DNA from 3 places in the Rhodoferax saidenbachensis genome. Region 3 is predicted to be linked to each of the others. Evidence: predicted binding sites of a transcription regulator. Region 3 holds the regulator's gene; each other region holds the start of a gene.
The links. Region 3 encodes FliA, which starts transcription of late flagellar genes. Its sites were predicted from a motif close to CTAAAGTTTNNNNNNNNNNNGCCGNTA; they were not measured.
Positions count from the first base shown of each region.

Region 1: RS694_RS13325 (FlxA-like family protein) is a predicted target of FliA. The motif match lies at 1,408-1,434, and genes of this name have one in related genera.
Region 2: motA (flagellar motor stator protein MotA) is a predicted target of FliA. The motif match lies at 2,186-2,212, and genes of this name have one in related genera.

Region 1 is NZ_CP019239.1:2,793,325-2,797,812, forward strand. Features, by position in the region: gene RS694_RS13320 (IS30 family transposase) at 1-927, shown strand, start outside; gene RS694_RS13325 (FlxA-like family protein) at 1,067-1,399, opposite strand; gene RS694_RS13330 (LysR family transcriptional regulator) at 1,517-2,443, opposite strand; gene RS694_RS13335 (RidA family protein) at 2,591-2,986, shown strand; gene RS694_RS13340 (SDR family oxidoreductase) at 3,060-3,812, opposite strand; gene RS694_RS13345 (AraC family transcriptional regulator) at 3,907-4,488, shown strand, end outside.
Region 2 is NZ_CP019239.1:2,530,781-2,535,268, reverse strand. Features, by position in the region: gene RS694_RS12115 (arylsulfatase) at 1-1,668, shown strand, start outside; gene RS694_RS12110 (Rho-binding antiterminator) at 1,804-2,046, opposite strand; gene motA (flagellar motor stator protein MotA) at 2,283-3,140, shown strand; gene RS694_RS12100 (AraC family transcriptional regulator) at 3,263-4,165, opposite strand; gene RS694_RS12095 (NAD(P)H-dependent oxidoreductase) at 4,381-4,488, shown strand, end outside.
Region 3 is NZ_CP019239.1:563,417-567,904, forward strand. Features, by position in the region: gene flgA (flagellar basal body P-ring formation chaperone FlgA) at 1-234, shown strand, start outside; gene flgM (flagellar biosynthesis anti-sigma factor FlgM) at 329-664, shown strand; gene RS694_RS02745 (hypothetical protein) at 704-1,087, shown strand; gene RS694_RS02750 (RNA polymerase sigma factor FliA) at 1,140-1,853, opposite strand; gene RS694_RS02755 (hypothetical protein) at 1,853-2,650, opposite strand; gene flhF (flagellar biosynthesis GTPase FlhF) at 2,643-4,085, opposite strand; gene flhA (flagellar biosynthesis protein FlhA) at 4,082-4,488, opposite strand, start outside.

The DNA of each region.
Region 1 (4,488 bases), 2.0 Mb from region 3:
GGTCGTGCCCCCTCCACGGTGAGTCGTGAGATCAACCGAAACAGCGGTGCTGGTGCCTATAGTTGCCGATTCGCACAACAGCGCTTTGTGCGCAGGCGTCGCCACAGCAGACCGCCCCCGAAGCTGGTGGCGGGCAATGCCCTCTTCGCCTCTGTGCACGCCTTATTGCAACTGCGTTGGTCACCCCAGCAAATTGCCTCTCGCCTAGCTACACTGCATCCGCATGAGGCGCACCAACGCGTCTCTCACGAAACCATCTACAACGTCATCTACGCCCAACCCCGGGGTGAGCTGCGCCGCGAGCTCATTGCCTGTTTGCGTCTGGCCCGCACCAAGCGCTGGCCCCGTTCACGTGGCGAAGACCGCCGCGGTCAGATCGCTGATCTCTTGAGCATCCATGTACGTCCCCCGCAGGTTGAGGATCGACTGTTCCCTGGTCACTGGGAAGGTGACTTGATCAAAGGAGCAGGCAACCTCAGTGCTGTGGGCACCCTGGTAGAGCGCAGCACCCGGCTCCTGATGTTGGTAAAGCTGCCGCATCCCAACCCAGCCACTGCAGCCCACGTGCTGCAAGCGTTTACGGACAAGCTCAACGGTATTGCCAAGCCTATGCGCCAAACACTGACTTATGACCGGGGGCGTGAGATGGCTCACCATGCGCAATTGACAGCCAACACCGGGGTTGCCGTGTATTTCTGTGATCCGCACAGTCCTTGGCAGCGTGGCACCAATGAGAACACCAACGGTTTGGTACGACAGTTCCTGCCAAAGGGGACAGACCTGTCGGGTTACAGCCAGGAGCAACTCGACGGGATTGCTGACTTGATGAATGGACGGCCTCGCAAGACGCTGGGCTGGTTGACTCCGCTGGAGGTGTACGGCCAGTGGCTGGCCAAGCTTGAGCACTCTCCTGACTCCATCCAATAAACTCAGCTTGTGTTGCACTTGGATTTGACTCCGCCCCCCATGGAATATGCGCGAGCAGCTTCTGTTTTGATAGCAATTAACCAGTACCAGGGCTTCTGCACCAGCACCCGCAGGTGTTCGCGTGCGGCCGCCCTGGCGATCAGGCAAACGTATCGAGCTGGCTGCCTGGGCTTGCGGTCTGCCGTTCTGTCGCGCGGCGTTGCGCGCTGGCGGCCTCGGCCTTGCGGGACTGCACTTCCTGCTGCGCCTGTTGGCGTGCGCGCTGAATGGCACTGATCTGGGCCTGCACCATCTGGATCTGGGCCTGCAGCAGTTTGACCTTCTCCTTTTTGGCCTTGGCGTCCATGTCGGACGTGGCCACGCTCTTGAGCTCATCCACCAAGGACATCAGCTGCTTTTGCAACTTGGCAATATCGCTGGCTGCAGTACTGGAGACCGCACTGCCGGTCGATGAAGAGAGGGAGACTTGCATACCCTCTCTATCGGCCTTTTGAGGATGAAATGAAGGACAGCCGCGCTTGCGCCGTCAGTTCCTCCCGGAGCTTGGCCTAGCGCCGCGACCACATGGCGGGCAACCCACAGGCTTTCTTCAAGCTCCTGATCTGGCTGCGATGGGTGCATGCGCTTCCATCACCTCCACAACCCAGTTGATAAAGACGCGCAACTTCACGCTCACATGGCGGTTGGGGTGGAACGCCAGGTACATGGGCATGGGGTCCAACGCCCAGTCTTGGAACAAGGGCACGAGTTCACCACGCGCCAGGTGGGGCTTGGCCATGTAGTGGGGCAGCCAGAGCACGCCCACACCGGCCAAGCCAGCGGCGAGGTAGGCGTTGCCATCGTCCACGGCCAGAGCGTGTTTGCCTTTGACTTCGATACGCGCATCGCCCTGACGCAAGGTGCTGGGCAAAAGCTTGCCGGTGCGCGACGACAAAAAGCCAACGATGCGGTGCGGCTCTGCCTCCAAATCCAAAGGGTGTGACGGGCTGGCAACCCTCTGCAGATAACTGGGTGCCGCATACACGCCAAGTTGCAGGTCGCCCACATGGCGCGCGATGAGCGATGGCTGGGTGACCTCACCACCGCGTATTACGCAGTCCACGTTGTCACCAATGAGGTCGACCAGGCGGTCACTCACACCCATCTCAATCTGAAGGTCTGGATAACGGGCGTGGAACTCCGGGAATGCGGGGACCAATAGCATGCGCGCCAGCGGGCTCGGTACATCCACACGCAGCCGCCCTCGGGGCGAGGCGGTGGCGCTGGACAGGCTGGTCTCGGCATCGTCCAGATCCACCAGCACGCGCACCGCCCGCTCGTAATAGGCAGCGCCATCGGCGGTGACACGGACCTGTCGCGTGGTGCGGTTGAGCAGCTTGACGCGCAGCCGCGCCTCCAGTTGCTGCACCAGCTGGGTCACTGTGGTTTTGCTCATGTGCAGGGTCTGCGCAGCCTTGGTAAAGCTGCCCGTCTCCACCACGCGCACAAAGGCTTGCATTGCATCAAAACGGTCCATATCGGCCTTACCTTACCCCGTTGATTGTTTGGGAATTGCAAACAGTGATTGTGCGGCTTGCTGGTTTATCCCGCAGGCATGGCGCCCTAAATTCAGGGCAAGCCAATTGGCTTTTCCCTACACATCCACCATCCTTCGAGGTATTCCATGTCAGTCCGCAATGTTGTTTTTCCCGCCGGTCGCCAGGCGCTGTATGAACAGAACCGCTACTCGCCCGCCATCCAATCGAATGGCTTCTTGTTTGTCTCCGGCCAGGTGGGCAGCAGGCCCGATGGTTCGCCCGAGCCGGATGTGGCCCAGCAGGTGCGCCTGGCGTTTGAGAACCTCAATGCCATCCTGGCGGCTGCGGGTTGCACCTTTGACGACGTCATTGACGTCACGGTGTTTATTGTGGACCCGGAGAAACATCTGGAGACCATCTGGCCGGTGATCCATGCGTTTTGGGGCCCTGCCCCGCACCCCACGCTCACGGGCATTGGCGTGACCTGGCTCTACGGCTTTCAGTTCGAAATCAAGGTCATCGCCAAGCTGCCAGAGGCTTAACAAGGAAAATTTGAACGAAATGGACCTCTAGCCCCCGTGGAATATGCGCAAGCAGCTTCTGTTTTGATAGCAATCAGGCCTGCGACAAAGCCACCGCATCCGCCCCCGCCGGTATGCGCATGGGGGCGGCAGGGTCCGTCACTGCACGCCAAACGGCTTCGACCACGTCTTGCGTGTGAGTGACAGGTGCGGCGGTGTCTCCCAGGGCTGCGAACACGCTTTGTGTGAAGGCGGCATACGCCTCGTGCGTGCTGCCTGCCATGCGCGGGCGGGCGTTGGCGCCAAAGCTGGTGCTGGGCGCGCGCCCCGGCAACACCAGCCTGGCGCGCACATTGAAAGGCGCCAACTCCAGTGCCAGGGATTCGGTGAACGCGTTGACCGCCGCTTTGCTGCTGGTGTAGACCGACAGCAGGGGCAGTGACTTGAGCGTGACGCTGGAGGTGACGTTGACCACCACGCCCGCACGCCGTTGCCGGAACTGAGGCAGCACGGCCTGCGTCATCGCGATGGTGCCGAAGGTGTTGGTCTCGAAGATCTCACGTACGCTGGACAGCGCAACGCCTTCCAGTGGCGCCAGCAAGCCCACACCGGCGTTATTGACCAGGGCGTCGATGGGCCCGGCCTCCTCCACACAACGACGGATGCTGTCGGCATCGGTCACATCCAGGGCCAGCAGGCGCAACCGCTCGGAGGATGGCAACAGGCCCTCGCGCGGGGTGCGCATGGTGGCCACCACCCGCCAGCCTTTGTCGAGGAAGAAACGCGCCGTCTCCAGGCCAAAGCCCGACGAACAACCGGTAATGAGAACAGTGGAAATGGCAGACATCTAAAAACTCCTTGGTTAAGAGCTGCGTACGATACGGGCCAGAAACCGGACTGACTATGCTTAAATGTCCGTTTCTTTGTTGAGATGATCCAATATGGTTGATCCCCTCGCAGAAGTCGTGTCCTTGCTGCAGCCAGGTGCGCCGTTCTCCAAAGTGGTGGCGGCCTCGGCACCCTGGGCGGTGCGCCGCACCGAGATGGGCCGGCCGTTTTACTTCGTGGTGCTGGAAGGCAGTTGCCACCTGACGGTGGACGGGCCGAAACACAGCGACACCATCACCCTGAACGCGGGCGACTTCGCGCTCATCCCGGCGGCGCGCAGTTTTGCAACCTCCAGCGTGGACCGGCTGCCACCCCGCGCGGACGAAGCGGTGGACACGCCCATCGCAGCCATGCCAGGCGGTGCACGCGTCGGCGACCCCGAGGGCGCGGTAGACGTTCGCATGTTGGTGGGCAACTGCGTGCTGGGCTCACCAGACGCTGCCTTGCTGGTGCCCCTGCTGCCGCAGTGGGTGCACGTGCGCAGCGAGCCGCGCTTGTCCACTCTGGTGCAACTGCTGGGCGACGAGACCCGCACCGACCGGCCCGCGCGCGACATCGTGATGGCCCGCCTGCTGGAGGTACTGCTGATAGAAGCCTTCCGGTCCAGCGCCAGCACGGCTGCATCACCGGGTCTG
Region 2 (4,488 bases), 2.0 Mb from region 3:
GACGACTGGGGCTTCACCGACGTCGGCGCTTTTGGCGGCGAGATCGCCACGCCCCACCTCGATGCGCTGGCCCAACGCGGCGCCCGTTTCTCCAACTTCCACGTGGCGGCCTCCTGTTCCCCCACACGCTCCATGCTGCTTACCGGTGTGGACAACCACCGCAACGGCGTGGGCAACCTGCGCGAAGCCATGCCCCCCGAGCACCTGGGCCAACCCGGGTACCAAGGCTCACTGACCAGCCGCGTGGTGACGGTGTCCACCCTGCTGCAGGACAGCGGTTACCGCACTTACATCGCCGGCAAATGGAATGTGGGCTCCGAGCCCTACAACCTGCCTAACGCGCGCGGCTTTGACCGGTCCATCATCCAGGGTGATACCGGCTCCGACAACTGGGAACCGGCCAAACGCTACCTGCCGCACTCGGCCAAGGTGGATTGGTTTGAAGACGGCAAAGAGGCGGTCATGCCCGCGGACTACTACTCGTCGCAGTACTTTGTGGACCGCACGATTGACTACCTCAAGACTGACGCCAAGGTCGGCAAGCCATTTTTTGCCTATGTGGGCTTCCAGGCCAACCATGTGCCGCTGCAGGCACCTGCGGCCTTCATTGAGAAGTACCGCGGCAAATACAAGGACGGTTGGGACGCACTGCGCCTCGCACGCCGCGACCGCGCAGCCGCACTGGGCCTGATCCCCAAAGACACGCCCATGGTGCGCATGAACACCACCGCCGACTGGAACGCCCTGAGCGAGAAGGACAAGCTTTACGAGCAGCGCCGCATGGAGGTCTACGCCGGCATGGCCGATGCGATGGACCACGAAGTGGGCCGCCTGGTGGACTACCTAAAGCAAAGCGGCCAGTACGACAATACGGTGTTCGTTTTTCTGTCCGACAACGGCGCCGAAGCTTCGGATTACAAGGAAGCGCGGCTTTGGCTCAAGACCCAGTACACCCAGGACATCGACAAGCTGGGGGGCAAAGGCGCCTACGGTATCGCCGGCCCGAGCTGGGCCAGCGCCAGCAGCTCGCCGCTGAACACCTACAAGTTTTACGCAGGGGAGGGCGGCATCCGCACGCCGCTCATTATCTCGGGTGTGCCCGGCATGCCGCACAACCAGATCCAGCAGGGGCTGGCCCACGTGACAGACATTGCGCCCACGCTGCTGGACCTGGCGCAGGTGGCGCGCCCCGGCAACACCTACAAGAACCAGCCCGTGGAGCCGATCGCTGGTGTGAGCCTGTTGCCCGTGCTGCTGGGCCGCAGCCAGCAGGCGCGCGCCAGCGACCAGCCGCTGGGGTATGAGCTGTCAGGCAACCTGGCCTTGTTCAAGGGCGACCTCAAGCTGGTCAAAAACCTGCCGCCCGTGGGCGATGGCCAGTGGCACCTGTACGACCTGCGCACCGACCCCGGCGAAACCCGCGACTTGCAGGTCCAGATGCCCGAAGCCTTCCAGGCACTGCAGGCCGACTTTGACGCGTATGCCAAGTCCCATGGCGTGTTGCCCATGCCCGAGGGCTACAGCCCGTCGCGCCAGGTGCTGATCAACAGCGTGCTGCACTATTGGTGGCCCACCTATGGGACCAAAGTGATATCGGTGCTGGTGGCCCTGCTAGCGCTGGTGACCTGGGGCCTGCTGCGGCGGCGCAATCGGCGCCGGATTTTTTAGAAGCCCGAGCAGGGAGCATTGACAAGCGAAATTGGCCACTAGCCCGCATGCAGATTGCGCAAGCAGCTATCTATTCAATAGCATTTTGTGCCTGCCAGGTCGGTACCCCACCCAGCAGGATGGGTGTGCGTCGGCCTAGCCGAAGTCGCTTTTGTCGTGGCCGCCTATGGATTGCAACTGGTCCAGCCGGATGGTCTGGCCGCTTTCGGTGACCAGATATTCCGCCCCCTCCTTGGCAAAAACATCCGTCACTTTATCGTGCAGGGTCTGCACGTCCCCCACGGCGTCCATGACCACCAGGGTGACCGGTTGGCGCCGGGTGATGGTGGACTCAATGACGTCGTGAAACTCGCAATTGATGGGGGTGTAAGTGGTCATGTGGGGTCTCCGAGGTGGCGCACCCTTGCCCGCAAGGTGTGCTTTTCGTCCATCCGCTCACGTGGGGCGCAATATGTTGGCTTGCAAGGCGGCCAAGCGCAACAATTTCACCGTATTGCCCCCAAACCCGGGCAGGGTGCAGAAATCTGGGGCAAACAAGGCGTTATTCTCTGTGCAGTTCTAAAATCAGAGCGCGTCTAATCGGTGATCCGCTATCTCTAAGGTAGAAATTCAGTATGTTTGTAATCATTGGCTGGCTGGTCGTCTTGGGCTGCGTATTTGGCGTGTTCATTGCCCACGGCGGCAATATCACCGTGGTGTTGCATGCGCTCCCCTTTGAAATGTTGACCATTGGCGGTGCCACACTGGGGGCCTTTCTGGCCAACAACCAGATGAAGGTCATCAAGAAAACCATGGCCGGCCTGGGCGCCTGCTTCAAGGGCAGCAAATACACCAAGGCCCGCTACATGGACCTGATGGCGCTGATGTACGACATCCTGCAAAAGGCCCGCAAGGAAGGCCTGATGGCCATCGAAAAAGACGTCGAAACCCCCGAAGAATCCGAGATTTTCAAGAAATACCCCACCGTGGGCACCGACCACCACGTGGTCGAGTTCATCACTGATTACCTGCGCATGATGGTCTCGGGCAACCTCAACGCCCACGAGATCGAGTCCCTGATGGACAACGAAATCGAAACCCACCACCACGAAGAACACGCCGCTGTGGCCGCCATCCAGCGTATCGCTGGCGGTTTGCCAGCCTTCGGTATCGTGGCCGCGGTGCTGGGTGTGGTGAACACCATGGGCTCGGTGGGCCAGCCGCCCGCCGTGTTGGGCGGCATGATCGGTTCCGCGCTGGTGGGTACCTTCCTGGGTATTTTGCTGGCCTACGCCTTTGCCGAACCCCTGGCCGGTCTGCTGGAGCAAAAGGTGGAAGAGCAGGGCAAGGAACTGCAGTGCATCAAGACCACACTGCTGGCCAGCATGCAGGGCTACAACCCCTCCACCGCCATCGAGTTTGGCCGCAAGGTGCTGTACTCCACAGAACGCCCCACCTTTACGGAACTCGAAGAGTTCGTGAAGAAGAAATAAACCCTACCGCTTTTTTAAGCGAAAAGTGCCCGCAGCCCTTATGGGGTCTGCGCAGCCAGCTATCAATTGTGTAGCTATTGGGGTTGCTGCAGCGGTCAGGCAGCCATACCTTCTCCCGTTTCTCAGCCCACCTGCGCCGGACCTATGGAGGTCTGCCGCATCTTGTGGATGTCCCGCAGCGGCGGTTCTCCAAACATGCGTCGGTACTCGCGGCTGAATTGCGAAGCGCTTTCGTAGCCCACCTGCACCGCTGCATTCACGGCGTCCAGGCTGCTGTTGAGCATGAGATGCCGCGCCTCCTGCAGCCGCAGGTTCTTCAAATACTGCAAAGGGCTCATGCCCGCCACGTTGCGGAAATGGGCGCGGAAGGTGGACGGGCTCATGTGCGCCCTGGTCGCCAGATCCTCTACAGAAATATCCTCGGTAAAGTGGTGCCGCATCCAGGCAATCACTTTGCCGATGTGCTGCCCGGGTGAGCCTGCGGCCACCAGGTTGCGCAAGGTAGGGCCGTGCGGACCACGCAGCAAACGCACCACGATCTCCTGCCGGATCAGCGGCGCCAGACTCTCCACCAGGGCAGGCTCATCCAGCAACTGCACCAGGCGTGTGAGCGAGGCCAGCAGACCATCGTCCAGCGACACCACCGACATCGCCCGGGTGCCAGCTTCCCGAGGTGCGGGTGCAAAGGGCATGTCGGCAGCCCATTGCGTAATGGCGCGGGCATCGAGTTCGAGCAACAGCCTCAGAAAAGGCTCTTGAGCGCTGGCACGTATGACATACGACGTGACAGGCAGGTCCACGGTGGTGATGAGCGACTGCCCGGGGCCGTAGTGGAGCACCTCTTCGCCCAGCGTGACGCGTTTGCCGCCTTGCAAGGTGAGCGCCAGGCTCAGGCCGTAGACACAGTGCATGGGTTCTGACACCGCGCTGCGCCGGTAGACCGTGAGTCCGGGAATGGCTGTGCTGAAGTCCCCATCACTTTGGGCAATGTGGCCCACCAGGTGGGCGAGGGATTTGTCTGCCATGGTCGATGTCTTTCCCTAATGCCTGCGGGTAATTTCCAAAACTGAAGGTTAAGGCCATTCCCGCCTTCGCGCCACTGCAGCGCCAGCGATCCGGCGAATCAGGCAATAAACGCATCGAATCCAGCAGCCGAAATAACACCTGCCCACGCACACTTCCTGGCATCCGTTCAACGACAGGGCCGCCATCGGTGGTGGCCCTTTACCAGGAGTTAAAAATGAAGAAGGTATTGCTGATCAACGCGCACCAGTTCTATGAGGGCATTTCGTCCGGCGGGCTGAACAACACAGTGGCAGGCGTCATTCAGGAGGAGATGGTGCAGCGC
Region 3 (4,488 bases):
CGCATGTTGACCACGGGCCAGACCCTGCGCCAGGGCATGGTCAAGCCGGCACAGGTGTTTCAGGCCGGCGCCCAGGTTCGGGTGGTGGCGCAGGGGGCTGGTTTTGAGATTTCTTCCGATGCCCAGGCCTTGTCTGCCGGCGTGGTCGGGCAACTGGCCCGGGTGCGCATGGACAGCGGGCGTATTGCTTCCGGCATCGTACTGGATACGCGAACAGTCAGAATTGACCTGTAAATGCAAACATTGATGCAAATTGCCCTAAAGTCGGTGAAGATTGCGCCGATAGCAACCGTACGAGGCTACGAATACCGTAGTTTTGGAGAACGCAATGAAAATAGGTCAACCCCCAGAAATTCCCCCGTCGGTCAACCCCGGCAGCGCTTCGGCCGCCCAAAAGGCAGCCCAGCAGCCCGCCACGGCAACGGCAGCAGCCAATGCGAACGCGAGCAAAAGCACGCGTTCGGCGGGCGTAGCGGTGACGGTGTCTACGCTGGCCCAGTCGCTGGAGAAATCCTCGAGCACACAGCCCGGCGATATCGATACCGAGAAGGTGGCGAGCGTGCGCTCTTCCATCGAAAACGGCACTTACGTGGTCAATCCCGAAGCCATTGCCGACAAATTACTTTCCAACGCGCAGGAAATGCTCAACCGCACCACCCGTTGAGCCAGGCCTGCGTACGGCTCCACGTACGAAAGGCCTGACATGTCATCCCCCCATCTGGAACTCCAAATGAACCTCGTCGAGCAGCAGTTCGACGAGGTTTCTTGCGCTTTGCTGGACGCAGATCCCGCAGCACTTGAGCAGGCTTGCGCAGGCCTGCAGCAAACCGCGGTGGATTTCATCCAGTTGTCCTATCGCCAGGCCCCTGGCGGCGTGCTGCCGGCGGACATGGCGCAACGTGTCAAAGCGCTCGCCGAGGCCCTGCCCCTGTTGCGCGAAGGCTTGTACCGCAAGGCGGCGCTGGTCGAGAGGGCATTGCCTTTGCTGGTGCCTTCGTCCGGACAGCCCAGTACCTATGCCGGAGACAGTGCGCCCTATGCGAGCGCCATGCGCCAGTCGGGCGCTTTCAAGGTGGTCGCCGCCTGAATTTCGGGGGAGGAGCCAGCTTTGTGCTGGCCAGCTTGCTCTGGATGGCCGCTCAGTGGGAGCGCATCTTGGCCCGCAGGCGGGCAATCGACTGGCTGTGCAGCTGGCAAATACGGGATTCCGTCACGTCCAGTACCGCAGCGATTTCCTTCAGATTCATGTCCTGTTCGTAGTACATGCTCATGATGTACTGCTCCCGTTCGGGCAGCCCCTTGATGGCGGTGACCAGGGACTGGCGCAGGCGCTGGTCGCGCAACATGTTCAGAGGGTCTGCGCTGCTGTCGGCCACATGCCGGTCCAGGAACGTGTCGTCATCTTCACCGCGCGACATGTCTTCCAGGTACACCAGTTGGGTGCCGCGCACCTTGCCCAGCAAGCTCTGGTAATCCACCAGGCTGATGCCCAGCTCGGCCGCAATTTCGGACTCGGCGGGACTGCGACCCAGGCGGTGCTCCAGGCGCCGCATGGCCACTTCGATATCTTTTTGGCTCTTGCGTGATCCGCGCGACATCCAGTCGTTCTCGCGCAGCTCATCGAGCATGGCGCCACGAATGCGTTGGGTGGCAAAGGTCTCGAACTGCACCCCTTGTGAGGCTTCATACCGTGTCAGGGCGTCTGACAGGCCGATCAGCCCGACCTGGATCAGGTCATCCACTTCCACACTGGCCGGAAGCTTGGCCATCATGTGGTGGGCCAGGCGACGCACCAGCGGCTGGTACTGTTTGATCAGCGCATTGCGGTCCAACTGGCCCTTGGCGGTGTACATCAGAAGGCCCTCGCGAAACGATCAGCCGGCTGCGTACGCGCCTGGTAGGCCCCACGCGAACGGGGGAAAGAGAGCGGGATGGCCGTTTCCAGCAAATGGGTGGACAGTCGACGCATGGCCGCATCCAGACGGGTTTCGTCTGCACAGAGATCGATGTTCAAGGCGTTCACTTCGTAGCCCAGGAAATTTCTGGCGCAGTCGCTCAAATGGCTGGTTACGTTGGCCGGATTGGCTGTCGCACTGCTTTGCCGTTCACCCATCATATTCAAAATGGTAGGCGCAAGGCGGGCGTTTAACAATAGCCGTTTTAATGCAAGGTAACTGGTCAGCAGTGAGTTCTTGACGGATGACACGGCCAACAAAGGGGTGACACCGCTGTCAACGAGCAAGAGCGCCAGCCACTCGGCCTTGGCGTACAGGATCACGACGCCATTGGGGCTGGAAATAGGCGCCAATCGTTGCAGGCGCTGGACGGGCAGCGTGGTTTCCGCGGACAGATTCTGTATCCCGAGTGCGGAGGGAATCACCGACCAGCCCGGGGCATCCTGTTCTTCCTCTTTATGGCGGAAGTTGTATTCGAGATGCTGTGAAAGCCCGGGGTTGGCCTCGGACTCCCGCTTGGTGGCATCCAGCACCGTCACTGCATAACCCAAACTGACCAGTGCAGAGCAAAGACGCCACAGCAGCGGCAGCTCGGTCTGGTCGTCGCCATGGCTCACCATGGCCACCAGATGGGGGCCTGTGGGTGGTGCCAGTCCACGCAGACCGGCCGCCTGATCGGCGGGGAAATCAAGCATGCAGATGCCCTGCGGTCAGGTTGGTGGCGCTGGACTGGTTGAAGATGAAGCCCAGGTCGGAGGCTTTAGGGTCGTAGGCCGAGTTGCCGGTGGCGCGCAGCGAGCCGCGGACCAGTTTGGACGCGCTTGCAGCCTCCCAATCTTCGGGGACACGCTGACCGGTGGTCACGCCGCGTACAACCAACTGGTGGCGAATGGCCGCATCAATGGCAGGGCCCAGTTTCACGGCTTCATCGATTTTCGAGAAGATGACCTGTTGGGCGCTGGCAGACTTAAAGCTGGTCACGGTATCGTCCAGTGTGTCACCATGGCCGCCGGCGTTGAGCACCAGCAAGCGTTTCACGTTAGGCAGATCCAGCAGTTCCAGCATTTCACGCTTGCGCGGGTCGCGTGGCGCCAGCCCGGTGGTGTCGATCAACACCATTTTTTTGCCGGCCAGCAATCCCAGCAAGTCCTGGAGGGCCGCCCGGTCATGGGCCAGATGGGCCACGACACCCAGCATTTGTCCATAAGCCCGCAATTGCTCCTGCGCACCCACGCGGTAGGTGTCCAGGGAAATCAGGCCCACGCTGCCGGGGCCATGGCGGCGTGCGCACAGGCCTGCCAGCTTGGCGGCGGTGGTGGTTTTCCCCACGCCGGTGGCGCCGATCAGGGCAAAGGTTCCACCTTCTTCATGCAGGGCCAGGCCGTTGGCATCGGTGCGCAGATTGCGTTCCAGCACGTCGACCACCCAACGGACCGCTTCGTTGGCGTCGGAGCCCTCGGGCATGCGTTCCAGAATTGTGCGGGACAAGGTTGGCGAGTAGCCGGCACGGATCAGCTTGAGCATCAGATTCGCCTGGATCGGATTCTGGCGCGCCTGGCCCAGCCAGTTCAGCGTGTTGAAACGGTCCTCGATCAGTTCTTTCATGGCGTGCAGTTCGTCCGCAATGCCTTTGGGCAGTGGGGCGGGGGCGGCAGGTGCGGTCGGTTTGCGCGCGGGGATGGTTTTGGCTTGCAGCGCGGCGATCTCCTGCGTGTGGGACGGTGTGGGCGCTGCACGCGGCAGGCGCTCCTGGGTTACCTCGCGCGTGGCGGGGGCGGGCGTCTGGTCTTGGCCTGCCTCGCTGCGACGGCGCGCCATGCGTTCACGCACATAGTCCTGAAAAGACAGGGTGCTCATGGACAACTGGGCCGCGTCATCTTCCACCTGGCTGGCGACATCCTTGTAATTGAGCGGTTCGGCGGTCCGGCTGGCGAAAGAGGATTTGCCTTTACCGGAGCTGCCGCTGCTGCCCTGGTCCAGCATGTCCAGTGCATCTTCGGCCGTGGCCACGACTTCCACACCGTTTTCGGTGGGACGGTTGGACAGAATCAGGGTGCCATCGCCAAAAGCCTGACGCGCCTTGGCGAGTGCTTCGCGGGATGTGGCGGCAGTAAATCGTTGGATGTTCATGTTGCACCTCTAAGAATGGGGCCAATGCGGATGGTGTGTGTTTCAGGAATTTCACTGTGGGCCAGCACCTGCAAGCGCGGCGCCACACGGCGCACCAGGCGGGAGATGGCACCACGGATCTGGTCGGGCACCAGCAAACAGGCGGGTACGCCGATTTCTTCCTGCTTCAGGGCGGTTTCGGCAGCCGTGCGGGTCAGCATGTCGGCCACACCGGGGTCCAGTGCCGGGCCAGCGCTGTTGCCCAAGGCCTGCACCAGCAGGCGCTCCAGGCTCGGGTCGATGGCGATCACGTTGAGCTCGCGTGTCGGGCCATAGATTTGCTGCACGATGGCGGGGGACAGGGCAATGCGCACGCGTTTGGCGAGTTCTACCGGGTCTGCGGTGCTGGTTGCGTGTTCGGCGA